Regions from separate parts of the Providencia hangzhouensis genome, predicted to be linked through region 3. Evidence: predicted binding sites of a transcription regulator. Region 3 holds the regulator's gene; each other region holds the start of a gene.
What was found. The regulator LexA, encoded in region 3, represses DNA repair genes until DNA is damaged. The targets are predictions, from matches to a motif close to TNCTGTATGTACATACAGNA.
Positions count from the first base shown of each region.

Region 1: PZ638_RS12590 (metal-dependent hydrolase) is a predicted target of LexA. The motif match lies at 2,685-2,704, and genes of this name have one in related genera.
Region 2: PZ638_RS08455 (DinI-like family protein) is a predicted target of LexA. The motif match lies at 4,335-4,354, and genes of this name have one in related genera.
Region 4: sulA (SOS-induced cell division inhibitor SulA) is a predicted target of LexA. The motif match lies at 5,275-5,294, and genes of this name have one in related genera.

Region 1 covers NZ_CP135052.1:2,786,082-2,794,014, forward strand. Annotated here, with positions in the region: gene PZ638_RS12575 (fructosamine kinase family protein) at 1-857, shown strand, start outside; gene PZ638_RS12580 (YniB family protein) at 1,027-1,566, opposite strand; gene hxpB (hexitol phosphatase HxpB) at 1,862-2,527, shown strand; gene PZ638_RS12590 (metal-dependent hydrolase) at 2,720-3,295, shown strand; gene PZ638_RS12595 (L-cystine transporter) at 3,477-4,868, shown strand; gene PZ638_RS12600 (YkgJ family cysteine cluster protein) at 5,115-5,504, shown strand; gene PZ638_RS12605 (luciferase-like monooxygenase) at 5,600-6,604, opposite strand; gene PZ638_RS12610 (hypothetical protein) at 6,784-7,179, shown strand; gene PZ638_RS12615 (YegP family protein) at 7,560-7,748, shown strand; gene PZ638_RS12620 (AzlD domain-containing protein) at 7,877-7,933, opposite strand, start outside.
Region 2 covers NZ_CP135052.1:1,930,896-1,937,944, forward strand. Annotated here, with positions in the region: gene PZ638_RS08435 (D-amino-acid transaminase) at 1-709, shown strand, start outside; gene PZ638_RS08440 (cysteine hydrolase family protein) at 730-1,305, opposite strand; gene PZ638_RS08445 (sensor histidine kinase) at 1,401-2,762, opposite strand; gene PZ638_RS08450 (response regulator) at 2,752-3,426, opposite strand; gene PZ638_RS08455 (DinI-like family protein) at 4,058-4,318, opposite strand; gene PZ638_RS08460 (GNAT family N-acetyltransferase) at 4,541-5,074, shown strand; gene PZ638_RS08465 (GNAT family N-acetyltransferase) at 5,093-5,512, opposite strand; gene PZ638_RS08470 (class I SAM-dependent methyltransferase) at 5,806-6,537, shown strand; gene PZ638_RS08475 (DUF4113 domain-containing protein) at 6,750-6,812, shown strand.
Region 3 covers NZ_CP135052.1:454,879-462,811, reverse strand. Annotated here, with positions in the region: gene PZ638_RS02035 (fimbrial biogenesis chaperone) at 1-37, opposite strand, end outside; gene PZ638_RS02030 (fimbrial protein) at 51-623, opposite strand; gene PZ638_RS02025 (fimbrial protein) at 646-1,221, opposite strand; gene PZ638_RS02020 (fimbrial biogenesis chaperone) at 1,205-1,945, opposite strand; gene PZ638_RS02015 (fimbrial protein) at 2,024-2,572, opposite strand; gene zur (zinc uptake transcriptional repressor Zur) at 3,672-4,187, shown strand; gene lexA (transcriptional repressor LexA) at 4,359-4,976, opposite strand; gene PZ638_RS02000 (diacylglycerol kinase) at 5,113-5,487, opposite strand; gene plsB (glycerol-3-phosphate 1-O-acyltransferase PlsB) at 5,614-7,933, shown strand, end outside.
Region 4 covers NZ_CP135052.1:3,080,077-3,088,009, forward strand. Annotated here, with positions in the region: gene helD (DNA helicase IV) at 42-2,093, opposite strand; gene yccS (YccS family putative transporter) at 2,217-4,367, shown strand; gene PZ638_RS14080 (TfoX/Sxy family DNA transformation protein) at 4,466-5,080, opposite strand; gene sulA (SOS-induced cell division inhibitor SulA) at 5,312-5,833, shown strand; gene ompA (porin OmpA) at 6,189-7,280, shown strand; gene matP (macrodomain Ter protein MatP) at 7,452-7,919, opposite strand.

The DNA.
Region 1 (7,933 bases), 2.2 Mb from region 3:
TGTGTCGTTTATTAAGTGAACACTTAGGTGAGGCGGAGCTACGTAACAAAGTCATTCTGTCTGGTGGTGATATTCACCATACGTTAAGAATTGACTATGGCGAACACACCGTGTTCATTAAACAAAATCGGCGTGAGTTTTTGCCTTTATTTAAACAGGAGGCTGAGCAACTTGAAATGCTCGCTAAAAGCCAAACGATAACCGTTCCTAAGGTTTACGGTGTTGGCAGTAATAAGCACCACAGTTTCCTTCTGCTCGAATACTTCCCTCTTAAGCCTTTCGACAACACCAATGCATGGCATTTTGGCCAACAATTAGCGCGTTTACATCAATGGGAAGAGCAGCCTAGCTACGGGTTTGATTTTGATACTATGCTAAGCACAATTGTGCAACCTAATGGCTGGGAAAAGCGTTGGAATTCATTTTTTGCAGAAAAGCGTATTGGCTTGCAATTACAACTCGCTTCCGAAAAAGGAATGGTATTTGCTGATATTCAGCAAATTGTCGATATTGTTAAGGAGAAACTTGCTGGGCATCAGCCACAACCCTCTTTATTACATGGTGACTTATGGCCAGCTAACTGTGCTATCACTCAAAATCTTGAAGGTGTATTATATGACCCCGCATGTTATTGGGGAGATAGGGAGTGTGATATAGCAATGTTGCCATTATATCAAGATCTTCCGATCCAAATTATTGATGGCTACCAAAGTGTTTGGCCGCTCCCCAATGGCTTTTTAGATAGACAACCAATATACCAACTTTACTATTTACTTAATCAAGCCCATATCTTTGGTAACGAACAAAGCTACCAGCAAGCACGCACGATTATTGATAATCTACTCAACGAAAAATAAGCTCCTGTTTTTTAGCATTTAGCACGACAAATAATTAATTTTCTAAATAATTCGAACTGTGGCAAGGCGGCGATTGAGGATAGTTTGGGGAGCATACACAAGTATGTGACCCAAATAGCCGAAAGAAGCCAACACCGCTACAGCTCGAAGTATGACGAAAATTCGAAAATTACCAATTAAGGAAACGCAGAAGAAAATACAACGCTAGCCCCAATACAATTGGCCAAAAATAAAGAAGAAAAAATTGAGTGAATATCGTATGACGTGGAATAGTCACCTTAGCTTCAAGCTCTTCTTTTGAGATGTCTATCCCTTTTGCTTTTTCTATGATCACGTGGTCTTCTAAACTTTCACGAATAAACTTAATTTGCCGGTACATACGCAAACCTGATGCACTAAGCGCCAGTCCAACAAAAATAAAAATAAAGATGATGATAAAGCTGATATTACTACCGGAAAACCCATTAGCGACTTGAGGTACTGGTGAGTTATTCCAAAAGAAATTTAGGAATGGTGTACTTTGACGGGTCATTTCCGCCATTAATTTAATAAAATCATTAGCGACTGCATTAATCCCTTCTCCTGCGAGCCCCTTCATGCCTGCCAGTTTAATTAAAGACGCCAATGTCGAAATTAATGCTAACAGAAAAACAACCCAACCCAGAATACGTTTGCCGATTGCGACATAATTGGCATTATGGTAATTCATTACTGCTTTTCCTCAGCGTTATGATTTTTGATAAATTTTTACAATGATTATTCAACGCTAATCATAGCTGAAAATATTCATTGCCTCCAAATTTCAATTCACGATTAATAATAATATATAGACTTTCAGACTAATCAAAATAGTGAGGCTATTCATTACCATTATACTTTTACTTCATACTGTCCGAATATTCCTCAATATTAGACTAATACTGATTTCAAGTAATACGCTTAAAGTCAGTTTACTGATATCATGACTTCTTCGTTAATAAATACGACATGAATGGAGTTTTGACATGTACCATAATCTTCCCATCCAATCGGTCATTTTTGATATGGATGGTTTACTGATCGACTCGGAACCTTTTTGGGCACAGGCTGAACTTGAGATTTTTTCACAATTGGGTGTTGACGTTTCAATTGCGGATACCCTGCCTGATACCTTGGGTTTACGTATTGACCATGTGGTGGAGCTTTGGTACCACGCTTCCCCTTGGCAAGGATGCAGCCAAGAAGAAGCCACACAACGCATCATTGACCGTGTTGTTGGCTTAGTTGAAGAAACTCGCCCTATTCTACCGGGTGTGCAACATGCGATGGAACTTTGCCGTTCAATGGATTTAAAAATTGCGCTGGCTTCCGCCTCTCCTTTGTACATGTTAGAAAAAGTATTAAACCTTCTGGATATTCGTGATTATTTCTCCGCGGTTATTTCCGCATCTGATTTACCCTTGAGTAAACCTCATCCTGAAGTTTATCTTAAAGCAGCAGCTGAGTTATCGACTAAACCCGTCAATTGCGTTTCATTAGAAGATTCATTTAACGGTATGATTTCTGCAAAAGCCGCCAGAATGCGTTCAATTGTGGTGCCTGACAGCAAGCATTTTAATGACCCGCGCTTTGGTTTAGCGGATATCAAATTAGCCTCACTGAATGACTTAAAGGCTGAACATTTACGTTAAGAATACCTTGAGTGTCTAATAAGTGTTCTCCCCTATCTAATTTAGGTAGGGGTATTGTGTTAAATTATAAAATACTTCCCTTATTTGCTAATAAATAAGAGTTTTTTTATCTTTCTACCACTATCATATTCTTTTCAAACACTTTATACTGCCAATCAACTGTATAGATAAACAGATGGTATTTTATCCACCATGACAGCTGAAGGGCATCTGCTTTTTTCCGTCGCCTCTTTAATAATGGCTCATAAACTTCAAATCACCCCAGAGATTGCTCATGGTGATTGGCTGCACATGGTTCCAGGGGCCTTATTAGGCGCATTATTGCCCGATATTGACCACCCCTCTTCAATTCCTGGTCGACTACTACGGATTTTTTCATTACCCATTTCCAAATTGTGTGGGCACCGGGGGTTTACTCATAGCTTAGTTGCATGGTTACTTTTGATGATTTCTTGTTATCAATGGATACCAACCGAATGGGCAATTCCAAATGATATTATCCAAGCTTTTTTATTAGGTTATATCAGTCATCTAGTCGCTGACATGCTCACCCCTTCAGGAGTACCATTCCTATGGCCACTCCCTCAACGCTTTTGTTTTCCCATGATCCGCGGTAAAAATAGCCAACGAGGGGAACGCTTTATTGCCATTATTTTGACTGTTTGTGCCTGTTTTTTACCTGCAGGTTACCAATTCGATTTTTATAACCACATTGATATGATTATAAAATATATTCATAATCAAATAGATACACACATTCCCACATAAATTATAGTTTTGTAATATAATGTAAGTATGAATAATACTATATTATTACTTTTTGATATAAGAAATGTGTTTTATCAACTGATAACATATAACCAGTTGTTTGAAGCAACTAAATCCTTATAACCAATAAGGACTAAAGGGCAAGTAACATACCTTATAAAAATATGATTTGGAGTTCGGAATGAATATTCCTCTAATTATTAATGTGCTCGGCTTTGTAGCACTACTAATACTGTTGGCAAAACTAGGGGCTAAAGGCTGGAGCCTATCTAAAAAAGTGTTAGTCGGTCTGGTTTTCGGTGTTGCCTACGGGGTAATACTGCACCTCGTGTATGGTAGTGGCCACCAAACGGTAAAAGACTCCATTCTGTGGTTTAATATTGTCGGAAATGGTTATGTGCAGCTATTACAAATGGTGATTATGCCATTAGTATTTGCTTCAATACTAAGTGCAGTGGCAAGGCTACATAAAGCTTCTTCGCTAGGTAAAATTAGCTTTTTAACAATTGGCACTTTGTTATTTACCACAGCTATTGCGGCGTTAGTGGGTATTTTAATTGCCAATTTATTCGGCCTGACTGCCGAAGGTTTAGTTCAAGGTCAATCCGAAACAGCACGTTTATCAGCAATAGAAAGCAACTATATTGGGAAAGTTTCTGACTTAACCGTGCCTCAGCTAATCTTATCGTTTATTCCAAAAAATCCATTTGCAGATTTAACGGGTGCAAACCCAACGTCAATTATTAGTGTCGTTATTTTTGCTGCTTTCTTAGGTGTTGCCGCACTGCAACTGTTTAAAGATGATAAAGAGCGTGGTGAAAAAGCCTTAGCAGCGATTGATGTTATGCAAGCTTGGGCAATGAAATTAGTTCGCTTGGTCATGCGTTTAACGCCATATGGTGTGATGGCACTGATGATTAAAGTCGTAGCAAGTTCAAACTTGCATGACATCATCAACCTAGGCACTTTTGTTATTGCGTCCTATGTTGCGTTAGGCATTATGTTTGTTGTACATGGTATTTTAGTGGCGACGACTGGCTTAAACCCTATTAAATTCTTTAAGAAAGCGGGCCCGGTTCTGACATTTGCATTCACTAGCCGTTCAAGTGCTGCAAGTATTCCACTAAATATTGAAACACAAACACGTCGTTTCGGTATTCCTGAATCGATTGCTAGCTTCTCTGCATCGTTCGGAGCAACAATTGGGCAAAATGGTTGTGCGGGTATTTATCCTGCAATGTTAGCCGTGATGGTCGCACCGACAATGGGTATTAATCCATTCGACCCGCTGTGGATTGCGACATTAGTCGGTATCGTGACTATCAGTTCCGCAGGTGTCGCGGGTGTTGGTGGCGGTGCAACTTTCGCCGCATTAATTGTACTACCAGCGATGGGCTTACCAGTTACATTAGTTGCTCTGTTAATTTCAGTTGAGCCATTAATTGATATGGGTCGTACTGCATTGAATGTCAGTGGTTCAATGACAGCAGGCACAGTGACTAGCCAGTTGATGGGTGAAACAGATAAAGCAATATTTAATCAAAATGATGACGCAGATTTAAAACACGTTTAACTTATCATTATGATTCAAATGAAACCTGCCTTCTGGCAGGTTTTTTTATGATTATGATAAGTATGTGAAATTTATTTACCTTGGGGAATATCAAAAAAACCAGTTTTTTGTGCTGAATAATATTGCAATAAACTGGAATAACGTAAGATAATAAAGCCTGAGCAACGTTTTCTTGAGCTTCCTGCTTGTGTTGCGTCAACCCATTTTCTATGGGTATTTTATCAACATCATTTATGGTTTTTTAATATGACTAATAATGTCCATATCCTAAAAACTGATCCTTCAGATAACCCTTGTGTAAGCTGCGGTGCATGTTGTGCCTATTTTCGTGTCTCTTTTTATTGGGCTGAGGCTGAAAGTGGGGGTGGTGTTGTACCACAACATTTAACTGAGCAAATAACCCCATTTATGAGTTGTATGCAGGGAACAAACCAAAAACATAATACGCGTTGTAGCGCTTTAGAGGGCACCATTGGAGAGTGTGTGTCTTGTTCGATATACACACAAAGGCCAACACCTTGCCGCGAGTTTGAACAATCTTGGCAAGATGGTATTTATAATGAGGCGTGCGATAGAGCACGTGCTGCTCATGGTTTACCCCCTTTAGAGCCTCATCAACCACAAATAGCGTGCTAGCCGTCAATGACCCAGATTTTTCTGGGTTATCTCTTTTTTGAGCCAAATCTGAAAAATGCGTCCTTGCACACGTGTTAATCATCCAGCTATTTAAATTACATAATTTCGTTCATTACCTGCATCGCCAACTCAAAAGAGTATAAACGAGCTTGATGATCAAAAATTTGGCCATTTACCATAATTTCATCCGCTTGAGTTTGCCGTAATATCGTATCCAACCCATGACGTACCTTGGTTTTATCCCCTACCAATGACATGCCTAATGCTTGTTGAACACCAAATTTTTCAGCGGGTGACCAAATATTTTCCATACTCTCAACAGGTGCAGACAATTGAGAAGGTTGACCACGACGTAACATAACAAAGGCTTGCTGCATCGACGTAAATAAAAACTCTGCTTCACGTTGAGTATCCGCGGCAATGATATTGATACAAACCATCGCATACGGCTTAGAAAGCCTCTGCGATGGCTGGAAATTAGCACGATAAACTTCCAACGCCTGTAATAATAAATCAGGGGCAAAATGAGAAGCAAAAGCAAAAGGAAGCCCCATTTGCGCGGCTAACCTTGCACTGTATAAACTCGATCCTAACAACCAAACCGGAATTTTTTCACCAAAGCCTGGCACTGGGCGCACTGCTGGGTCTGGGTTTATAGCATCAAACCAATTAATAATTTGCGCAACATCTTGCGGGAAATTATCGATATCCGTATTCATATGGCGGCGTAAAGCTTGCATCGTTCGCTGATCACTTCCAGGAGCACGCCCTATGCCTAAATCAATACGTTCAGGGTAAAGTGTGTTTAGTGTGCCAAATTGCTCTGCGATCACCAACGGGGAATGATTCGGCAACATAACGCCACCAGAACCTAAACGTAAATTGTGAGTATTTGCGGCAAGATAGCCTATTAACACCGAGGTCGCCGCGCTGGCAATCCCAGTCATATTATGGTGTTCCGCAAGCCAATAGCGGTGGTAACCGAGTTTTTCTGCTAACTGAGCAATATCAAGGGAATGAGCAAAAGCCTCTTTCGCCGTCGAACCCTGAATGATTGGCGCAAGGTCGAGTAAAGAAAGGGGTATTTTTTTATCTGACATACACACTCACTTTGTTAGAATTTTGTTTAACCTAGCTTACCATCCTAGACTATCCCCTTTGATGTCTCCAGCACTGAAATTTGCATTAGCACAAGTGGTCTAAAAATGTAAATTACCGTCTAATAAGCCACTGTTTTATATAAATTATGGTTCAAGCTTGAATAAAAAGTGCAGTAATTATGGAGCTTCCGTCAGGGGAGGTAAAAGCGATTGCGAGACAATATGAATTGGTGAATGATTTGCCCATCACCAATACAGAGGATACTGAAATGAAAAAATTAAATACCAGTTTATTAGCTTTAGCATTATTAACCGTCGGCTTTACCGCAGCAGCAAATGGCGTTAACCACAAAATGCCTCGTCAGCACATGGGTAACCATCACAATATGGTGTATAGCGTTGCGGAACAAACGATGACACCAAATGAAACTGCAAAAAAGCTGGCCAATAATGCGCCCAAAATTGAAGATGGCAAACGCTATATTGTCAAAGTTACAGTGATGGAAGTCCCTGAATTTAAACCAATGAATGCCATGCCAACACCAGAGCCAATTCGTGTCCCAGCTACACAGTAATAATGGTATCAATAAAAATTAATTAAGTTATCGGCAAAACCTTTTATATTGATAAGTACAACCAGATAGCACCTATCAATAAAAGCCGATATCTTATCCAGACAATAAAGAGTTCTACACTCTAAATAACTCATGGTGCAGTTAGGCGACGAATGAATTCCGTCAACAACGCTGTAACTTGAAGTATGACGAGTATATATATCCTACGATTGCCTCTGTATACCAGAGGCTTTTTTTTAAAAAAAGTTTCTCTGAATTGGACCTTCCTCTCTAGTAATAACACCTAATAGCGACTACTCTTAATTCAAGCAGATTGTTAATAACTGTAATTTATTAACACTTTGTTTGACATCCCTTAAATAGAAAATCAGGAGCTTATCATGGGGTATTTTGAATTAAAAAAATCCACTAAAGACGTTGCTCAGCCTTACTATTTCGTTTTAAAAGCAGCAAATCACGAAGTGATTGCAAAAAGTGAAATGTATGCATCTAAGCAATCTGCGCTTAAAGGGATTGCCTCTGTCCAAAAAAATGGCTCTTCTGAAACAATTAAAGATCTAACTGAGTAAGTTTCTGTGGCCCCAGTCTTCTGCGAATCGGGGCCACTTTTTTATCTGTTGGCTTATATAACTTACATAAATACACGCTATTGCAAGTAACACAATTTAAATTAATTGCTATTCAATTTAAGCACTAATCAAATTAACCTAAGTAACGCGGTCACAATCGCAGCTGACAACACAATGATAATAAA
Region 2 (7,049 bases), 1.5 Mb from region 3:
TCGTCATATGGCTCGTTTACAGCGTTCTTGTGCTGAATTACAGTTATCACTACCTTATGATTTAGCAGAATTAAAACAAATTCATCTTCAATTAGTTCAGAAAAATAATATCGAAGAAGGGCTTGTTTATCTTCAGTTGACTCGTGGTAATGCACACCAACGCAGCTTTTTATATCCTGATACAAAGACGAAGCCAACATTAGTCTTATTTGCACAAAAGACGCAGATTGTTGAAAATGAAAAATCAAAATATGGAATAAAAGTCGTCACTGTAGATGATATTCGTTGGCAGCGTTGTGATATTAAAACAGTTGCTTTATTAGCAGCTTCGATGGCAAAAGAATACGCTAAACAGCAAGGTGCAGACGACGCTATATTTGTTAAAAACGGCTATATTACAGAAGGAAGTTCCAGTAATTGTTTTATTATTAACCAACAAAACCAAATACAAACACGGGGGTTAAATAATGAAATATTGTCAGGTATTACTCGCCAAGCGATATTACAACTTGCTAGGGAACAACAAATAGACATTGTTGAAAAGCCATTTAGTATTGATGAAATGTTAGAAGCCAAGGAAGTCTTTATTACCTCGGCGACAACATTAGTTTGGCCAGTTATTATGGCGAATAACCAATTCATTGGGGAAGGTAAGCCGGGGAAACTAGCTATCCGGCTACGAGAGATATACTTGCAAAAATTAAAATAATCACATGAGATATCTAAATGTTATTTTAATTGAATAAATTCTTTAACTGAAGAAATGGTTACCATGCCATCCAATGCCTGAATACTTTGCTGGTGGAGTTCTGGCGTTGGAGCGGCACATAAATCCTCAAGTACTGTAACAAAATACCCTAAATCATGAGCCTGTCTCGCAGTGCTTTGAATGGCCTTTACGGTACTAACTCCGCCAATAAACAACTCGGTAATATCATTATCGGTAAGCCATTTATGGAAATGATTTCCTGCAAATGCAGAAACCCCTTTTTTAATCATTACTGGGTCACGAAATGCCACTTCAAGGTCATGAGCCCAATGACACCCCGTGCCACTTAATTTTAAGGCTCCAAGTTTTTTGGCTTGCTGAAACATAGGGGAACCAGCTGGCACATCGTGATAATTGTCTGAAAACCCAACCTTAACCCAAATCACTGGAATATGATGGTTTCTTGCATATTGTGCCGCTTGATTAGCTTTTTCAACAATTTTTCGCGAGCAAGTTTGCTGGTAACTTGAATTAGATAAGCCATTTTTACCAATTATCTCTTCAATGAGATCAATAATTACTAATGCTTTGGACATTATTGCCTCTTTTAGGTGTAAGTATATTAACGTATAACGGCGTATACTATCTGGAAAAAAGCGTGAATGCTGTTAACTCAATAACATAATTAGATTTAGGGTAAATCAATAATAAAACCAATACCTTGATTGTCTAATCCATCAGTAACTCTAATTACAGCACCGATTTTATTGGCTAAATTCTGGGCGATAGATAAACCTAAACCGCTTCCGGTTTCCATTGTTCCAGGTACTCGATAAAAGCGAGAAAATATAAGCTGGCGACTGTCTTCTGGAATTCCTCGGCCGTTATCTTGAACAGAAATAGTCCCACCAAATGGGGTAAGGTCTTTTAAAATGACCTTGATTTTCCCTTTTTCAGGGCAATATTTAATCGCATTTTCAAGCAGATTAGTAAAAATATTACTTAATGCGAGTTTATCTGTGAGGATATAAAAAGATTTTGGGCTTTGGAGTTCGACATCAATATCTTTGTTAATGGCGTAAGGTATGTGTGAAGATATTAAATGGCTGATTAATGCAGGCAGGTCAATTTGTTCTTTATTTAACAAGAAATCTTCAGTTTCTAAACGAGCTAAGTCAATTAATTGATGTGATAGAGAGGCCGCACGATTTAAAGTTTCTTGCATATCATTAATAATTTCGCCTTTTTCTTTTGGATTATCAATTTGCATTAACAAATGCAATTGAGCAATAACAGCCGCAATCGGCGTCCGTAATTCATGTGCGGCGTCTGCCATGAAGCGCTTTTCACGTTGATTCGCAGCATCAACACGAGACATAAGGTTATTTATTGCAGCAATAATAGGCCGAATTTCTTTATATTGCTCTTTTGTTTCTATAGGGGTTAAATTACCCGGCTGACGGCTGGAAATGAGTTTTGCTGATTGTCTTAAAGGCCGCAAACTAAAATAAGCGGTAATTAAAATTGCTAGCAACATAATACCTAAAATGAAAGCGAGGGGGATGGCTGTCCCTTCAGCTGGATTACCTAATAAGGATTTACGATCACTATAAGATTCAGCAATGACAACCTCAAAGGTTTTTTGATCATTCCATGCAGAAGTAAAGTGCCAGTCTTTATGTAATGCAGCGAGCTCAGAAACGGATTTAAGGGAGGGAACATGTAATTTGTCGCTGTTTCGGTAATAGACATTCCCTTGTTTATCTCTGACAACCATAAAAGGCCGATAACTAATATTATCGCCACTTTCCATTGCGCTAGAATAAAGTTCTTGTAGGTTATCGGCTATTTTATTGAAATATTCAGGTTTATCAGCAACCACATCAAGTGTTTTAGCAAACCCTTGAGTGACGATATTCTGTTGTGCATTTAACTCATCATGAATTGATGGCCAATAAAAAAACTGGAGCCAGCCAACTAATAATAACCAAAGAAAAATAACGGAACTGATTTGTAGCCCGAATGTATAAATAAAAAATGATTTAACTTTCACTTAGTGGCACTTCTTTTTTTAATAGATAACCAATGCCACGGATAGTAATTATACGGTCTTTACCTATCTTTCGGCGTAAATTATGAATATGAACCTCTAAAGAGTTACTTTCTACATCATCCAATCCGAATAGACGCTGCTCTAAATCCGTTTTTCTGACAACATTATCTGCATTTTTTATTAATTCATAGAGTAATAGGTATTCTTTCCCGGATAGCAGTAGCAATTGCTCATTAAGGGTTACTTGATGATTAAGTGGATTTAATTGCAGGTTACCCAATTGCCATATTTCAGATGAAAACCCAGCCATACGGCGACTAACGGCTTTCACTCGGGAAATAAGTTCAGGCATAGCAAATGGTTTTGTTAAAAAGTCATCAGCACCTGAATCTAAACTAGAAACTAAGTTATCCATTTGGTTTCTTGCCGTGAGAATGATTATTGGAATAGTTTCGCCCATATTACGCCAAGCTATGAGCTCGTCATGACCATCGCCATCAGGTAAGCCCAAATCTAAGAGCATTAGGTCAAAATTGCGAGATGCGAGTTGTAACTTTGCATCAGCAAGTAGCCTTACCCAACAAGGATTAAAACCTGCAAGCTCTAGCCCACGACATAGTGCTTTTCCCAATTGAAGATCATCTTCGACTAATAGGATATTCATATTATCACCTCTACTAGCCAGTATAAGCAGGCAGTGAGCGTCAGACAATATGAACAGTTCAAGTTTGAAGCGTATTTAAGCATATCTTAAGGTTGGTTTAACCCATCTTTAAGGTACAAAAAAATAGACTGTTTATTATCGTTTTATCATTCAAGCAATAAGAGCATTGATAATGAAACACGCATTTTATGAGGTGCCATTGTTTATAGTCGCAATCGCGCTTGCTTTAATCTTTATTGGAAAAGATTTTAATAATACGTCCACAGTTAGTTTATCACCCCTAAAACTAAATGAAATTTCTACTTGTGCAAATATTACTAACTGTATTTCTCAGGTTAGAACAACTAATGAAGAGAATGAAAAGTTGAATCCAGTGAAACAAATTAAAACCTTTCTTAGGCATAAAATCTATTAATTAAAAATGAGTAAAATTTAGATATAAGAAATTTAAAACAACTAGCTGCTTTAATAATCAGTGTGTTACCTTGCAGTTGTTCTCTGGTTGATGAAAGTACTTTTGTTGTTTGGAGGGGGGGAGTCAATATTGCGCCAGTTTATGAAGGTGTAAAAAGCCTCACGTATTAGTAAAAAAGGAATGTCATTGGGTAAAACATTCCTTTTAAGTATTTGGTTAATCCTCTGTTGTCTCTTCTGGGACCCAACCATCATCCATCCATATTTCTTCCAGTATTTCTTCAATACGAGTTTTATCCTCCGCTATTTTTGTTCCTGAAATATTAACGCGTTGTTGTGAGCTAAACCCAACCCGAGTTACCATATCAGGATATTGGTTCTGAAGTTTGCGTAAAATCTCAGTTTCAAGAGCTTGTAAAACCACTGAACTGGGTTTTTGCGGAGCGTTTTTATCAAATAATACTTCGATACGTAACATGATAGCCTCTAGTGAAGACTGTATTAATATACAGTATTTTTAGAGCTATTAGACAAAAAAGTCAATATAGAGCTGCAAATATTTTTATCAGTAAATTAAGTGAAAAAATAATATCAATATAAAACAAAAAGTTAATCTTATGAGCGCTTGATAAAATAATTGTCAGAAAATTAAAAATAGGTATTCTATAAAATATATTTGATTAAGGAGAGTTTCGATTAAATGTTACATGCTTTAAGAATTAAAAGTGAAGATAGCCAAGCGATAGCAATGATTAACCAGTTATATGACACCGCTTTTCCGTTATATGAACAAAGAAGCTATCAGGGAAGAAAGGCAATATTGAATCATAGCGATTATTATTTGCTCAATTTCAAAGAAAATGACATTTTCATTGGCTTTATTGGTTGTTGGAAAATCGAAGGTTATTATTATATTGAACATTTTGCCATTTCCCCCGTATTAAGAGGGCAAGGTTATGGGCAAAAGGTACTAAAACAGTTTTGTCATGATGTAGGCAAAGTGATTCTAGAAATAGATCCTATTATTGATGAAATCAGCCAAAAACGTTGGTCTTTTTATCAGCATTGTGGTTTTCAACAAAATGAATACGTCCATGCTCATCCAAGTTATTACCCAGAAAATAAGCCGCATGAGCTTAGGGTGCTAAGTTATCCAGAAGAGATTGCTCAAGAAACGTATCAGCAATTTAATCACATCTTACAAACAGTTGTGATGGATAAAACGCTATTATAATTCTTCATATCGATGGTGTTAATCAGGTATATAGCAATAGATAAGTTCGGGATCATTATCATCTAAATTTTCAATGTAGCCACTAGGAACAAAGCCAGCTTTTATTAAAAGCTGTTGAGTGGCTGTATTTGATTGATTTGTAGAAGTAAAAATCTTTTGGGGTTTACTCTGCATTTTTAGTTTATTAATTAAAATGAGGCCAAGGCCTTGTCGACGATGGTTTTTATTTACCATTAATAGCTCTATAAAGGCATGGGAATAGAAATGATAATGTAGAACGCCATAAGCCAATATTTCGTTGTTGGATTCCAGTACATAACATATTCCTTGCTCGCTCCATTGGGTAATGTCTTTATAGCGTTCTGCGGTCGCAATAGTATCTATGGAAAATATAGCATTTATATCAATTGGTGTTGCTACTCTAAAGTTAGTTTTCATTATTAATCAGTTATTTGTCAATGCTAAATGTATTAATTCAAAAATATTACAGTATAGGATGGTTTAAATAAAAGGTTAATATGAAAACTTAAAATAAGTTCATTACAATTATTGTTTTTTAACCTATTGAATTAAAGCAATTTTAATCTTATGGCAGTTAACTAAAAATCTACCATAAAGCTCGCTCTTTGCTATCATTGAGTCGTTGTTAATCTATACAGTGGTAATTCTTATCAAATTTAAGAAATATAGAATATGATTAGCCTAATTTTCTTATTATTGGGGAATAAACCATGTCTCAAAATATTTATGATGACCCTGATTTTTTTGCAGGATATGCAACATTGCCTCGCTCAGTCGAAGGGCTAAGTGGTGCACCAGAGTGGGATGCAATACAACGGTTATTACCAGATTTAAATGGGAAATCTATTATAGATTTAGGTTGTGGTTATGGCTGGTTTTGTCGGTGGGCAAGTGCTCAAGGGGCAACACAGGTAACAGGCGTTGACCTCTCAGAAAAAATGTTAACAAAGGCGATTTCAATGACAGATGATTCCGCTATAACATACTTACGTGCTGATATGGAAAAGTTGAGCTTACCTACTGAACAGTATGATTTGATCTATAGCTCGCTGGCTCTACATTATGTGGTCGATATTTATTCTCTATTAACTAAGTTATATCAAGCTCTAAATCAAGGTGGGAGGGTGATTTTTTCTGCAGAACATCCAATATACACCGCACCACTTATTCAAGAATGGTGTATAGATAAGTATGGTAATAAAGCCTGGCCGGTTAATCAGTACCAGCAAGAAGGCAATAGAATTAGCCATTGGTTTGCTGATGGTGTCGTAAAGCAACACAGAAAATTATCCACTTGGATTAACTTATTAATTTCTGCTGGGTTTGAAATAATTGAACTGGACGAGTGGGGGCCATCGTGCGAGCAAATTATAGAAAATCCGACATTAGATGAGGAAAAAGAGAGACCAATGATATTTATTATTAGTGCTCAAAAGCCATAATTAAAACCTTATGTTTTGGTAAAGTTTAATACACATCACAAGGCGATTTATTATGGTTCAATGAATCGTTAAAGACTGTTGTTGGCATAATGCACACAATGGCTTATGACTAGTTATTATGAGAAATATAGTCGTGGGTAGTAATTGACAGGTATGTGTAATGATTGTTTGTTAGTAAGAGTAGTAATAGCGGATATAAAATGAAAAGAGAAATGTTGTCACCTGCCTACACGACAAATTTTGATGAATTAGCAGTGGTTAAAGTTAGAAAATAAGTTGGATTTTTACCCGACTTTTGCCCACCTAAAATTTCATGCACAAAAAAACCAACCATAACAGGTTGGTTTTTCTATAAAAAGTTGGTCGGCATGATAGGATTTGAACCTACGACCCCCGACACCCCATGACTATATACAATTAAAACATAACCTATTGATTTTAATGTTATTGTGATTGATTCGACTGTATAGGGAAACAGTGGATTATTGGTCATTTTGGTATTATATGAATCA
Region 3 (7,933 bases):
GCCAAGCTAGTATTATTGTTAATATCAACCGTATCATCACATTTACCTATTTAATCTGCATAATATGACAATGTTAGTGTTGCTTTAAATGCCCCAATATTTTGATCTATCGAGCAATCAGCAACTTGGTTCTTACACATGACATAAGCATAAAATGTTTTAGTTACATTTTGAGTTTTAATATTCGACCATAAAACATTATTAGTTTCTGTAATAAAATCTGCAGATGATTGATTTGCATTATCATTTGCAGAGATTCTTACAGCAAACGTTTTTCCTGGATTATCTAAAAAACCATCATTTATTGTGTAGTTGCCAGTTAATTTAATATAGTTATTATCAAAGCTATTAGTTTTACAGTTACTGATTACAACATCAAAAGCTTTCTTAATCTTTCCACTAGATGCATCCGCCCCAAACTTAGATAAAGGCACATTTCCAAAATCAACAATATTCTTTTTACCACTATCACTAGTGACAGCAATATCACAGGTATTTTTAGGCACAGTTAAATCAAACGTAAAATCGTGTGTACCTGGTACTAAAGCTGTTGAAGAATAAGAAAAAAACATCACGTAAAAAGCCAATGTAACTCTACAACATATTTTATTTAGAGGCTTCACAGTCAATACCACCTATTAATTCTTATGGTTGAAGTAATACTATATCAACAGAGGCAACTAGTTCTCCAGGTATTGGCTGAGTAGTTCCAAGCTGGACAACATTTACTTCAAAATGATTCTCTAATTGGCTATTAGCTGTAACATCAAAACTAATTTCACCGCCAGCATTGAGGTTTACGACTTTACAATTGAGCTTATTCTCATCACAGTTTTTTAAAACAAACGCAGCTCCAGTAATATTATTAGTTGGATATATTTTATTACTATTATCAACTAAAGTTCCTATCCCAGGCGTTATTTTCATTTTAAATGGTGCTGGACCATCAGATAGATTAAAATCAGTGCAACTATATTTTAAAGAAAAGGGTTTCACATAGGTTTCATCGTCAACATTCGGTTTAATTTGAGGTGTTAATAATGGTTTATCAAATTTAACCGTCATCGATTCATATGATACTTCACACGTTCCTTTAGATACATTGCCGATAACTTCAATATCTAAAGCTGAAACTCTTCCAATAAAGAAACACATGCCTATTACAATATAAATAGCACTTAAAATAAATGCCTTTATTTTGTTACTAATTGATTTTTCCACTAAAAGATTCCTCGCCACCTAAGTCATTAATAACTGTCCATTTAACTATACCATTACGGCTATTTGCCGGAGTTATATAACTGAAAGAGTCAAAAGGAGAAATCATTGTATTACGCTTTTTCATATTTAAATCAATTTTAACACCATTAACACTGAGCTTATTTAAAGAAATATAGTATGGTGAATTATTATTAATAATAATACCTGTACTACTAGAGCTTACCTCTAAGTTTTTATATGCGTCATATGGTGAGATAGATAATTTTGAAGGTCGGTAAAAAACCTTAATAATATTATTATAACCAATATTCATTGCAGATCCTTCTAAAGGACCATCAGTAGCAGGTATCATAGTAGCAGAGAAATAAAAAACACTCTCTCTATCTGTTGGTAATGAATTCGGTTGAGCAAAAATCCTAATATCTTGCGTTGCCCCTGAGTTGATTTTAATTAATGGAGGTGTAACTGAAAAAGGCGTTTTTGATGCTGAACCATCATTATTCATGCTTACCGAAAATTTTGCTAAATAATTAATATTTGTATTATTTCGAGCGCCAACCGATACACTACTTTCACCTTGGACATATATTATTCGGGTCGCATTTAAACCAACACCACCTGCAGCGTAAACGTTAGTAGTAGTAATTAATGAAAACAGTAGAATTAAAGCTCTATAACAATCATTAACTACTTTTTTTCTTAAAAACGATTCTTTTGCTTTCATTACTTAGTCCAATCATTAAAAACAATATTAAGAGGCTTTTTAATTAAAAAGCCTCTTTACTCGTATTAACTAATATTATTAGTTATAAGATACAGTAAATGTTACTGGTACGGATAATTTATCAGTAGGTACACCAGTTTTGGTAAGAATCAGATTAGCTTTCATAGGAATGACAGCACCACCATCTTTAGCAACTTTAGGGTCGATAACCACTACTGCATCTGCGTTAGGAGTAATATTAACTGCACCAGAAGCTAATTTAACTGCTAAAGCTTTAGATTCTTGGTTAGCAAACAGTGCTGGGAAACCAGCTGCTGCTTGACCTTGAGCGAATACGTTCATTGAAGTATCAGCTGCGTCAGCAGAACAGTTAGACAGAACTAAATCAAAAGATTTTTCATCACCTAAAACTGCATTTGGTGCTAAAGCATCAGTTACATCTTTAGTGAAAGTTCCCCAGTCAACAACAGAACCTGTAGTAGTTGAAGACACATCACAAGATTGAGCACGTAATTGGGCTTTGAATGTTACTTCCGCACCTTTCTTACCATCTGCAGCTAATGCAGAACCTGCTACCATAGAACCTGCTAATACTGCTAAAACCGCTAATTTTTTGTTGAATAACATATGTAAATACCTCTGTATTTATGTCGTCATGTAAGTAGTTAAAGACACAATTTTTATTAAAAACCAAGTTCACAATAATTGTTTACAAATACCTATGCCATTTTCATGAGCCTGGATAACTAACTGTCAACCTATTTAATTAAGTCAACATTGGGGGATATTAAAATCCGTTCAATACCCTTTTTTAAAACCAAATTATTGAACTGGTTTTAAAAAAAGACTATTTCTGTATCGCCGAAAATGAGAGACCAACATCAATATAGAAATAGTAAAATGGACAAAAATAAAATATATGAAAGTTTAATCAGCTATTATTGCAACTTGAATTCTGTATGAATAAAACCTAATTGTCTTTAAAAGCATTCCACACTTTTAATTCATCTCAAATTCACATTAGCTATTCCCGTTTGAAACAAAACGAAACAAACAAAAACATTATGCTGAACTTTTAAATACCTTGTTTCTTTCTGATACCAATATTAATACCACAATATTAATTGTCAAAATCACACAAAAATGGATGCTAACTTAGTTTTTTTATACTAAAATAATGATATAAATAGATGCAATCACCAAAAAATGAAGAGATACTATAACTAAAGATCGTCATTTAGATTAATTTATATTTATAAAGTCAACTTACTTATAAATATTTCAGGTTATATTTAGTTATGTAAAAACCACACATTTTATTTAATTCTAAAAATTCAATAAAAGTGATATTAAAAACTATAAATACATGCATTGAAAATATTGAAATGAAAAAACAACTTAATATACGATTCATTACACCATTACAACAGATAAGCGTAAGATAAGTCTTAATTGAAATTTACACTAAATGGCAATCTAAAACCTTACGTTTTGTGTGTTTTTTGTTAAACAACATCGAGTTTTTTGTTTAAGAAAAACAAAGAGGATAGGCTGGTTTTGAGTATTCTAATTATCTGTTTTTCCAGATAATCGTTTGCTTATATTTCCCTTTAAATAGAAATAATATAAATATAAAACAATGTATCCCCGCGCATTCCTGATCTCAAAAATATGATAAGCTTATTAGCAGTAATTGTTTGCATTTTCGAATATTGAGGCCGATTAGATGAAAAGAATGAATGAAGACAAAATCCTTGCAATGGCCGAGAATATTTGCCAATCAAGAGGCGTCAGGTTAACACCACAAAGAGAAACAGTATTACGCCTGATAGCACAGCAGCATGGTGCAATCAGCGCTTATGATTTACTTGACTTGCTACGGGAAATTGAACCTCAAGCTAAACCGCCTACGGTTTATCGTGGCCTTGAGTTTTTAATGGAGCAAGGTTTTATCCATAAAATTGAATCAACGAACAGTTATGTCGTCTGTCACCATTTTGATAACCCGAGCCATATCTCTGTTATGTTAATTTGTGACCAGTGTGGAAGCGTAACGGAAAGTGATTGCACAACAATAGAAGCTGCAATCATTAATTTAGCAGATGAACACCAATTCCGCTTAAGACATACAGTGGTGGAAAACCACGGCTTATGTAAAAATTGTGACGAAATGAATAGCTGCCAAGATCACGAACATTGTCATCATAACCATGAACAACCTATCGCCCAGAAGAAAAAATAAGTAGCTGCGTTGATAAATTGCTTGATGAAATGCAAAAAAAATAGAGAAGATAAAGAAATAAAATAAAATAAAAGAAACAAAACAGGCAGACCTCAGAATAACACCATGAAATCTGCCTGCAATCGTCCTTCCCGCCTGTAGCCTACTATTACGGCTAGCGACTAAAGGAACTTAATACCAATCACTATTACGGATAACCCCAACAGCTAAACCTTCAATAGTGAAATTTTGCTGACGTAAGTCAACAATAATAGGTTCGAATTCTGGGTTTTCTGCTATTAATTCAACACGGTTACCCTGTTGCTTAAAACGTTTAACAGTAACTTCATCTTCGATACGAGCAACAACCACTTGCCCGTTATGGACATTCTGCGTTTTATGCACAGCTAATAAATCACCATCCATAATGCCAATATCTTTCATGGACATCCCATTCACACGCAACAAAAAATCTGCGTGTGGTTTAAATAGCTCAGGGTCAACTTGATAGTGACTTTCAATATGTTCCTGCGCTAATAATGGTTCGCCAGCGGCAACACGTCCAATCAGAGGTAACCCCTGGTCTTCTGTTTCTTCTTCAAGAAGCAGACGAATACCTCGGGATGCGCCTGAAACGATTTCAATAACCCCTTTGCGCGCTAAGGCCTTTAAATGTTCTTCTGCCGCATTAGGCGAACGAAAACCAAGGCTTGCTGCTATCTCAGCACGTGTAGGAGGCATACCCGTCTGCGAAATGTGATCGCGCACCAGATCGTAAACCTGCTGTTGTCGAGCCGTCAGTGCTTTCATTCCGTTCCCCTGTTTGTTTATACAGTCAAACTGTGAGTATATACAGGTAAATGAAGATTTGGAACAGTTAAATCGCTCAATTTAAGCATTTGTTATCGATTTACTTTCTTTTTACCCTATTAAGCACCCGAACGCCTTAGCCAGAAAAATAACGCTGCCATAATACCAGTGCCCAAATAAATAGCGCTAAGCCGATACTCACAAATACCGCAGCGGAACCAATATCTTTAGCTCTTCCTGACAGTTCATGATACTCACTACCAATACGGTCAACTACGGCTTCTATCGCACTATTCAATAATTCGACTATTGCCACGAGGACAACTGAACTCACTAACAAAATTCTATCTATATAGCTGATATCTATATAAAATGCGATAAAGATTGCGATAATCGCAGCAACAGATTCCTGCCTAAATGCGGCTTCATTAACCCAAGCTGCCTTCAAACCTTTAAGGGAATATCCCGCCGCTTTGATCACTCGCGTGAACCCCTTAACTTGACTCGCCATATTTATTCCTTAAAAAATGCAAACAATAATCGATTTTTACGGTCAAAGTGAATTGTCAGTAACAGATCTAACCATGTATTTCTGGTATGATTGCGCAGCATTGTTAACAAGAGGCTATAATCATTTATGTCACTATGGCGTAAAATATATTACAACACGTTGAATTTACCACTTAAATTATTGGTAAAAAGTAAACTAATTCCTTCGGATCCCGTCACTGAGTTGCAGCTTGATGTCAACAGGCCAACCCTATACGTATTACCTTATCATTCGAAGTCTGACCTCCTCACGCTACGGCATCAATGCTTAGCTATTGGTCTGCCTGACCCTCTGGTCGACAATGATATCAATGGAACGAAGCTTCCGGCGTACGTTTTTATCGATGATGGCCCACGTGTTTTTCGCTATTATTCACCGAATCCACGCAAGGATTCAGTAAAAACATTCCATGCTTATTTAGATTTGCATAAAAACAATCCAAATCTAGATATTCAAATGCTACCTGCATCCGTGATGTTTGGCCGCTCACCGGGTCGTGAAGGCCATACTCCAGCACCACCATTGAAACTGTTAAATGGGATTCAAAAATTCTTTGCAGTTTTATGGTTAGGGCGTGACAGCTTCGTGCGTTTATCACCCATTGTCTCAATTGGGAAAATGGCACAAGACCACGGCACAGACTCCATTATTGCCAACAAACTCGCCCGTGTCGCGCGTATTCACTATTCGCGCCAACGCCTAGCGGCAGTTGGACCAAAACTCCCTGCACGTTATGAGCTGTTTAATAAGCTATTAACGTCTAAAGCGATTGAAAAAGCCGTTGAAGACGAAGCGCGCAGTAAAAAAATTCCACTCAAAAAAGCCCAACAAAATGCCGTTGGGATGATGGAAGAAATTGCAGCCAATTTCTCTTATGAAGCCGTACGTTTAACGGATAGGGTTCTTAGTTGGACTTGGAACCGTCTTTATCAAGGCATCAATGTTCAGCACGCTGAACGGGTCCGCCAGCTTGCACAAGACGGCCATGAAATCGTTTATGTCCCCTCTCACCGCAGCCATATGGACTACTTACTGCTCTCATATGTGCTATACCATCAAGGGCTAGTTCCACCTCATATTGCCGCGGGGATCAACCTCAATTTCTGGCCAGCAGGGCCGATTTTCCGCCGTTTAGGGGCCTTTTTTATTCGCCGTACGTTCAAAGGAAATAAACTGTATTCGACCGTTTTCCGCGAATATTTAAGTGAGTTGTTTGCCCGAGGTTACTCCATCGAATACTTTGTGGAAGGAGGGCGCTCACGTACCGGTCGTTTATTACAGCCTAAGACGGGTACCCTCTCAATGACGTTACAAGCGATGTTGCGCGGTGACTCACGCCCTATCACCATCGTTCCTATCTACATTGGGTATGAGCATGTGATGGAAGTGGGAACTTATGCCAAAGAACTTCGCGGCGCAGAAAAAGAGAAAGAAGGCTTTTTCTCTATGGTTCGCGGCTTACGTAAATTGCGTAACCTAGGCCAAGGGTATGTTAACTTCGGTCAACCCATTTCATTACCTCATTACCTTAACCAGCGCGTGCCTGATTGGCGCGACTCTATCGACCCTATCGAACCACAAAGACCAACGTGGCTAAACCCAACGGTCAGTTCGTTAGCCGATAACATTATGGTCAATATTAATAATGCAGCCGCAGCCAATGCGATTAACCTGTGTGCGACTGCGTTACTGGCTTCTCGTCAACGCTCACTCACTCGTGAGCAACTGATTGAACAAGTCGAATGTTACCTGCAATTATTGCGCAATGTGCCATACACCGCAGATGCGACGACCCCAAATAAAACAGCAGAGCAATTGTTAGAACATGCTTTGCAAATGGATAAATTCGAAGTCGAAAAAGACAGCATGGGGGATATTATTATCCTTCCTCGCGAAAATGCCGTCTTAATGACCTATTACCGTAACAATATCCATCATTTATTGGTATTACCATCACTAATTGCTAGCATTGTATTGCACTATGAACGCATTAGTCGCCAAGACATTCACTATCAAGTAGGCCAAATTTATCCGTTCTTAAAAGCAGAACTGTTTATGCGTTATAACAGTGATGAGCTACACGAGGCGGTAGATACGCTAATTGATGAGCTAAATAACCAAAAGCTGATTTGCTTAAAAGAAGACGACATAGTGGTGTTAAATCCTCGCCGTATTCGTCCATTACAGCTCTTAGCTGCTGGCGTACGTGAAACTCTGCAACGTTATGCAATCACATTATCATTACTCAATGCGAGCCCTGAAATCAGCCGTAATACGCTAGAAAAACAAAGCCGTATCCTTGCACAACGCCTTTCTGTTTTGCACGGTATCAACGCTCCTGAATTCTTTGATAAAGCGGTATTCTCCACATTGGTCGATACCCTAAGAGAAGAAGGCTACATTGATA
Region 4 (7,933 bases), 1.9 Mb from region 3:
GCGCCAGAGTATTCTGGCACTTAATAGATCATAATATAGCTTTAAGGTTTCTTTTGTTTTGGAACGCCCAATTGCTTGAGTTCATCGACAAATTCTGACGGTTTTTCTGGGTGATAAAGCAACCAAACTTGCTGCTTAGCCCGTGTTAATGCGACATATAGCAAACGCCTTTCTTCTGCATGGTCAAAATCTTCGGGCTTAGGCAATAATGCTTGCTCAATAACTGATTCGCGCGCAGGCGCAGGGAAACCATCCTTTCCGCTATTCAGACCACAAATTATCACATGATCTGCTTGCTGCCCTTTTGATGCATGAATAGTCATAAACTGAATATTTAATTTTGGCCAACGAGTTTTGGCTTTATCTAAAATATTAGGTTTTAAATAATGGTAGCGGGCTAGTACTAATATCGTTTCATCATCAAGGACATAACCACTCATTTTATCCAATAAGCGTTCCAAGGCATCTTCATAAAGAAGAATAACAGATTTTTTATTCCCTTTAGTTAAACTATTCAATGGCTTATCTAACTGCATAGGGTTTTGTAAAATAAACTGATTTGCAACCTCACCAATGCGTTGGTTAAAACGATAAGTCGTGTCTAAAGCGCAAAGTTCCCCAATACCAAAGTTATGTTCAAACGATGTCGTTAAGTCTAATTCTGCACCACTAAACCGGTAAATGGCTTGCCAATCATCTCCAACCGCAAATAATGTGGTTTGCTTATTCTGCTGACGTAGTGCTTGCAGTAACTTCGCCCTGAGAGGTGAAATATCTTGAAACTCATCAACTAAAATATGTTTCCATGGGCTAATAAAACGTCCTTTTTCTAAAATATTAATGGCTTGATGAATTAATCCAGAAAAATCAATTGCACCTTCATCTTTCAAAGCGCTTTTCCATACTTTCAATAGCGGCGCCATTAAACGAATACGTTTTTGAAAAAGATCTCTTATTTCTTCCGACGTATTATCAATCATGTCCTTCTGGCTACCGCCATGCATACGCATTAAACTTAGCCAACGGTCTAAACGGGCAGTGACTTTAGTGCTAATTTTTTCGTCTTTCCAGAATTCACCGTCTGGAATTTCCCATTGCAACTCTTCAGAAAGCCATTCTCGCCATCCTTTTGCCTGCGCTTTCTTTGCTGAACATTGTTCTCGCCATTCGTTTAATAACAGTGTTTGTCGTTTTTGAGTGTCTGTTTCTAACTCGCTAATCACTGGCGATTTTTTGCTACCTTCACGAATGATATGTAGAGCAAGCGCATGGAAAGTTTTAGCTTCAATATCTTGTTGTAAACGTAAATGAATACGCTCATTCATTTCATCTGCAGCTTTACGGCCAAAAGCCAACAAAAGAATTTGTTCTGGTTTTGCCAAACCTCGCAAGATTAGCCAACCCGCTCTTGCAACTAGGACTGATGTTTTACCACTTCCAGCCCCCGCCAGTACTAATACATTATCCTCACCATTAATCACAGATAAGGACTGTGAATAATTGAGTGGTGATGTTTCTACTTGCTGGAAAAAATCGTGATAACGAACTAATACAGACTCACACCAGTGATCGTTAATTTGTTTTCGGCATTCTTGACCGCTATTCAGCCAATTCAGACATTCGTGATATTGTGCTGCACAATTTTCATATAATGAAATGCGCACCAAAGGCATAGGCAGAGACGAAAAGTTTTGTGATATTTTATCTTTTATTTCAGATAGATGACGTAATGTTAGCCACCTGTCTTGTTGTGTCAATTGTTCAATCGAATTAACTAATTCAGTCAATACACTAGCACTGACTTGACTCATTTCAGTGCTCCATTGTTGCCATTTTTCATTCAAATAATGGTAAAAGCGCTGAGTTTGCTTCCATTCAGTACCATGTAAACGAACAACTTGTTCATTCACAATTTCAAATTCTAACTCCCCCCAAACAATCCCTCTCTTACAACGAAGATCGATAAGTTCATTAAATGGGATAAGATATTGGTGGTTTTCACCACTCACTTCAATACCTGCGTTGAGTAAGCGAACCCGATTGTAGGGATGCTGAGCCAGACGCTGTCCAATCTGTGTTGATTTCAGTTCCATACGTCCTGCACCTGAGAAAATCAATGACAAAAATACGGTTGGCTTGATTCCAAACGGTTTTTTATTCCTTGCAAACAAGCTATCCTATATAGATTAGGGCTTGTCTTACCTTTGAGGTACTTTGTGTTAACACTGCTTACCAGTTATCGTCGTGTGCTATATAACAGCCATTTTTTATATTATATCCGAATATTTATAGCCCTGACAGGCGCAACCTTAGTGCCGTGGTTGTTAAACCAAGAGCCTAAAATCACCATCCCACTGACATTGGGTGTGGTTGCTGCAGCACTAACTGACTTAGATGATAGGCTAACTGGCAGAATAAAAAATTTAATTATTACACTTTTTTGTTTTTTTATTGCATCAGTTTCTATTGAACTACTTTTTCCCTATCCTTTATTTTTCTTTTTTGGCCTCGCATTTTCTACCTGTGGCTTTATTCTTCTTGGCGCTTTAGGGCAGCGATACGCAACCATCGCATTTGGTGCGCTGTTAATTGCCATTTATACCATGCTCGGCGTACCCATTTTTGATACTTGGTACCAACAACCCACATTATTACTCACAGGGGCAATTTGGTATAATATTTTAACCTTGATTGGGCATATCTTATTTCCTGTTAGGCCATTACAAGATGCAATTACCCAATGCTATCAGCAACTTTCAGCTTATCTAGATGCAAAAGCCAACTTATTTGACCCTGACTTAGAAGATGACTACCAACGCTCAGTTTATGATTTAGCATTAGTAAACAGTCATTTGGTCAGTACCATGAACCAAGCAAAAATTGCATTACTGAGTCGGTTAAAAGGAGACCGGGGGCAAAAAGGTACCCGAAATTCGCTACAATACTATTTTGTTGCCCAAGATATTCACGAACGAGCGAGTTCGTCTCATATTCAATATCAACAACTTAGCCGTACTTTACGTCATTGTGATATTTTATTTCGTTTCCAACGCCTATTAACTATGCAAGCGAGAGCCTGCCAGCAAGTTGCTCAATCTGTTTTATGGCGTAAACAATACCAACATAACCCTCGTTTTGAGCGTACTTTCACTTACATTGAAAAATCGCTACAGCTACTAAAACAGCAATCGCCTGAGCTTCATGAAATTAAGGCCCTATATAACTTACTTAAAAACTTAAAAGGAATTGACGTCCAACTGAAAGGCCTAAGCCTTGAGCAGAGTTCATGGCAGCAAAATAATAAGCAAATAGAACAGTTATCTGACGAATCGTTATCAGGTATTAGTGATATTATTTCGCGAGTTAAGCACCATTTAACACCAAAATCCTCTTTATTTCGCCATGCAGTAAGAATGTCAATTCTCCTTTGTACTGGCTATATCATCATACAACTATTTGATATGGAAAGAGGATATTGGATATTACTCACGAGTTTATTTGTATGCCAACCAAACTACAGTGCCACTAAACGGCGCTTAGCCCTTCGCATAATAGGAACTATCGTTGGTATTCTTATTGGCTTACCTTTGCTGAATTTAATCCCTTCAATGGAAGGGCAACTTACGCTAATCGTTATTTCTGGTTTACTGTTTTTTATGTTTCGCAGTAGTCAATATGCCCAAGCAACATTATTTATCACACTTCTCGTTTTGTTTTGTTTTAACCTACTGGGCGAGGGGTTTGATGTTGCACTTCCACGGATCATTGACACATTAATTGGTTGTTTTATTGCATTACTTGCAGTGAGTTTTATTTGGCCAGACTGGAAATTCCGCCAACTTCCCCAAGTCATTCAAAAAACTATGGACAGCAACTGTCGCTATTTAGATGCTATTTTACAACAATACTACCAAGGTAAAGACAACCGCCTTGAGTACCGAATTGCACGTAGAGATGCACATAATAATGATGCAGAGTTCGCTTCTATTGTGTCCAATATGGCTTCTGACCCTAAGTCTTATCGAATTACCCAAGAACAGGCTTTTCGCCTACTCTGCTTAAACCATACCTTACTCAGTTATATTTCTGCATTAGGTGCACATCGTGAAAAAATGCAAAATGAAGGTAACCTTTCATTACTCAACGACGCAATTTGCTATGTTGAATCGTCGTTACAAATCACCACCATTGACCCACTAGTTATTGATAAAAAATCAGATGAGCTTCGCCATAGTTTATTAAACCGAATAGATAACATTTCAACTAGTGATGACGAAAAAACGTTACTTATCATGGAACAAACTAAGTTATTACTCGAATTAATCCCTGAGATAAAACAGATAATTCGAACCATTAGTGCATCATAAATATACCGATGAGCGGGTATTAAAACTCTAAATACCCGCCCATTTCATATCGCGTAATGTAATATTAATTCTAATAATAACAGTCGCTTTCCGCAGGTTTAGGCTGACGTCAACTCAAAACTATTATACCAAGCAATTAACTCTTGTTTGATATCCTTGGGTAAAACAGCACTATGACACCCTTCTATTGCAGCAGCTAAGCCAATGAGTAACTTAATACTTGGGTTATTCCTACCATGTTTTTTTAGCTTCATAAAACAAGCCTTTGCCCCCATCATACGCAGCTCATCAACATGCGATACCCCGATTTTCCCTAGTGCGCGCTCAACCGACATATTCATATTAGGCAAATCTTTTATACGCATAGTCATTGATTGCTTTTGTTTTAATTCCTCGATAGCTGAACGGTACGCCAACTCAATATATTGGAGAAACAAGGACTCGTCATGCCAAACTTGTTCCGAAAGTAGATAGTAGCGCATTTCTAATGGAATGCCTTTTTTACTATAAACTAACCGATTAAACCCTAACGCTTCAAAGTGACTTCTTGCCACTAAGCAGCCACGCAAATAAAAACAACCATCGAGTACCAACCCTACAATGGCATCATCGACTAATAGACAAAATCCACCAAAATGATTTTTACGTTTTAGCTCGCCAAACTGACTTAACAAACGAGATAAATAAAAAATTTTTTCTTCTTCTAACAACATTACCAAACTCCTTTTTGGGTATGCTCAATTTTCATCCTTGAGAAAAATAATTTTATAACTTCTTTTTTTACAGATAATTACGCATAACTAATTTTGAGAGCTTCCATAAAAAATGCCAAGAAGAATGCAGAAAAAAACAACAAAGTTGCGAAGCGCTTTGAAAAAATAGTCTTGATATTGGATGGATATACAGTTACTGTATGTTCATACAGCATTGTAACGAGGTAAATTATGAGCATCTATTCTTGGAACAACTCAACAGAACATTCTCTTAATAATTACGCACAATCAATCCCTGCGACAGGGCTTACTAACAGCTCTATGCAACAAGGTATGGTGAGCGAGCTTGTTTACGATGAAAAACACCCTATTATGGATTACATTTTGTTGCCAATGCTTCGCCAGTTTGGGGTTCAATCACGCTGGTTGCTCTGGTTAAGCCCTAATAAGAAACTCAGTAAGCATTGGTTAGAACAATCAGGAATACCAACTCATAAAGTTATGCAATTAAACCATATGGAAGATATCACTACGATTGGCGCCATGGAAAAAGCACTAAGAAGTGGTAATTACAGTGTGGTTTTAGGGTGGCTACCTGAAATAAGCGAGCAAGATTTTGTTCGCTTGCAATACGCAGCTCAAGAAGGCCGTTCTATCGGTTTAATTATGCGCCCACAGAAAACGTTTAATATGATTAATACACTAGCAGGACAGCCAAACCACTTAAAAATTCATTCAAATCATTACCACTAGCCAAGATTAAGAATTTTCTTACTAAATTTAACCTTTAGAAATATTTTCCTCTAAAGTTAAATTAAATGTATTGTAGATCAATCAGATAGATAAAAAATAATCATTACAGAAAATATACATATCTCTCTGATTTATACACTAAAAAAATACTTTTTTTAACGATTATTGCTCACTCTACTTGTATCTTTTTAAGTTCGTTGTAGACTTTAGCTTGTTCGGCTTATGGCATTATTTTTTTACTTTTATTATTTTTTTGTAGATAATGTCTGCGAAACCTAGCAAGTAAATTAAACCAATGGCATATAATAAGGCTCAGCGAAGCCAAGCCAATATTGGATGATAACGAGGCGTAAAAATGAAAAAAACAGCTATCGCAGTAGCAGTGGCAGTAGCAGCTTTTGCAACCGTTGCACAAGCAGCTCCAAAAGATAACACTTGGTATACCGGTGCTAAATTAGGTTGGTCTCACTATGAAGACACTAGCCTGAATCCAGCAAAAACTGGTACAGACTATGCAGGTTGGGGCACTGTTGGTAACAGCACTGACCGTGACACAATCGGTGCAGGTGCCTACGCTGGTTACCAATATAACCAATACTTAGGCTTCGAGCTTGGCTATGATTGGTTCGGTAAAATGAAATACAAAGGCGCTGGTAACAGCGGTGACCTGAAATCTATGGGTGTTTCATTAACTACCAAATTAAGCTATCCAATCATGGATGACTTAGATGTTTACACTCGTTTAGGTGGTATGGTTTACCGTACAGAAGCTAAAGCTCACCAAAATGGCCAACGTTTCAAAGAAACTGACACTGGCGTTGCACCTGTATACGCATTAGGTCTTGAGTATGCAATCACTCCAGAGTGGGCTACTCGTTTAGACTACCAATGGGTTAGCAACTTAGGTGATAAAGACAACATCGGTACTCGTCCAGACAACGGCATGCTGAGCGTTGGTGTTGCATACCGTTTCGGTCAAGCTGATGCTCCAGTTGTTGCTCCAGCTCCAGTTGTTGAGCCAGCAGCTCCAGTTGTTGAAAACAAACGTTTCACACTGCGTTCAGACGTTCTGTTTAACTTCAACAAAGCATCTCTGAAACCAGAAGGTCAGCAAGCTCTGAATGAACTGTACAACGAACTGAGCAGCATCGACCCAACTCAAGGTCGCGTACTGGTAGTTGGTTTCACTGACCGTATCGGTTCACAAAACTACAACCTGCCACTGTCACAGAAACGTGCTCAGTCAGTAGTTGACTACTTAGTATCTAAAGGCGTTCCAGCTAGCGCAATCGCTGCAGAAGGCCGTGGTAAAGAAGATCCAGTAACTGGTAACAAATGTGACAACGTTAAAGGCCGTGCAGCTCTGATCGAGTGTTTAGCGCCAGATCGTCGCGTTGAAATCGAAATCCAAGGTACAACTGAAGTTGTAACTCAGCCAGGTGCTTAATTCTTAGCCCTAGTTTGAATTTCGAACTGAAATACAAAAACCCCAATTAATATTGGGGTTTTTTATTACTAAAAATAATAGACACGATACAAAAATTCATTTTTAAAATTAAACTTCCCGCAGTCATGTCATATAGCTTGAATTACCAGCACGGATCCTCACAGATCTTCTTTAATTATCTTTTTCCTTTGGTGTTCCAAGGATCGCTTGCAAATCTTGTTTTAATGAGCTCATTTGGCTTTCATATTTATCTTTGTGTTCCGCATCTTCAATCAACTGAATAATAGTTTCAGACAACGTTTTATTACGCTTCACAGCAAGATTAGACAAACGCTGCCATACTGAAAAATTTAAATCTATTGATTTCTTACGTGTATGTGGATGCTCGGCATTGAAATGACGCTTACGCCTCGCCCGAATACTCTGTTTCATTCGGTTATCAAGCTCTGGATTCATATGCTGAGTGATCCACTTTAGTACATCAACCGGTCTATTTTCCATTTTTAGCAGCAAGTCTATGGCTTCTTTTTCTGCGCTTCTTTCTATATAGCGGGTAATTGCTTCGCCACCTCTTGCTTTATTGACGAGGTATTCCCATTTCCAGCCACATTCAAGATTTTCAAGCTGCTGATATTTCATAATTTTTCCTGAAG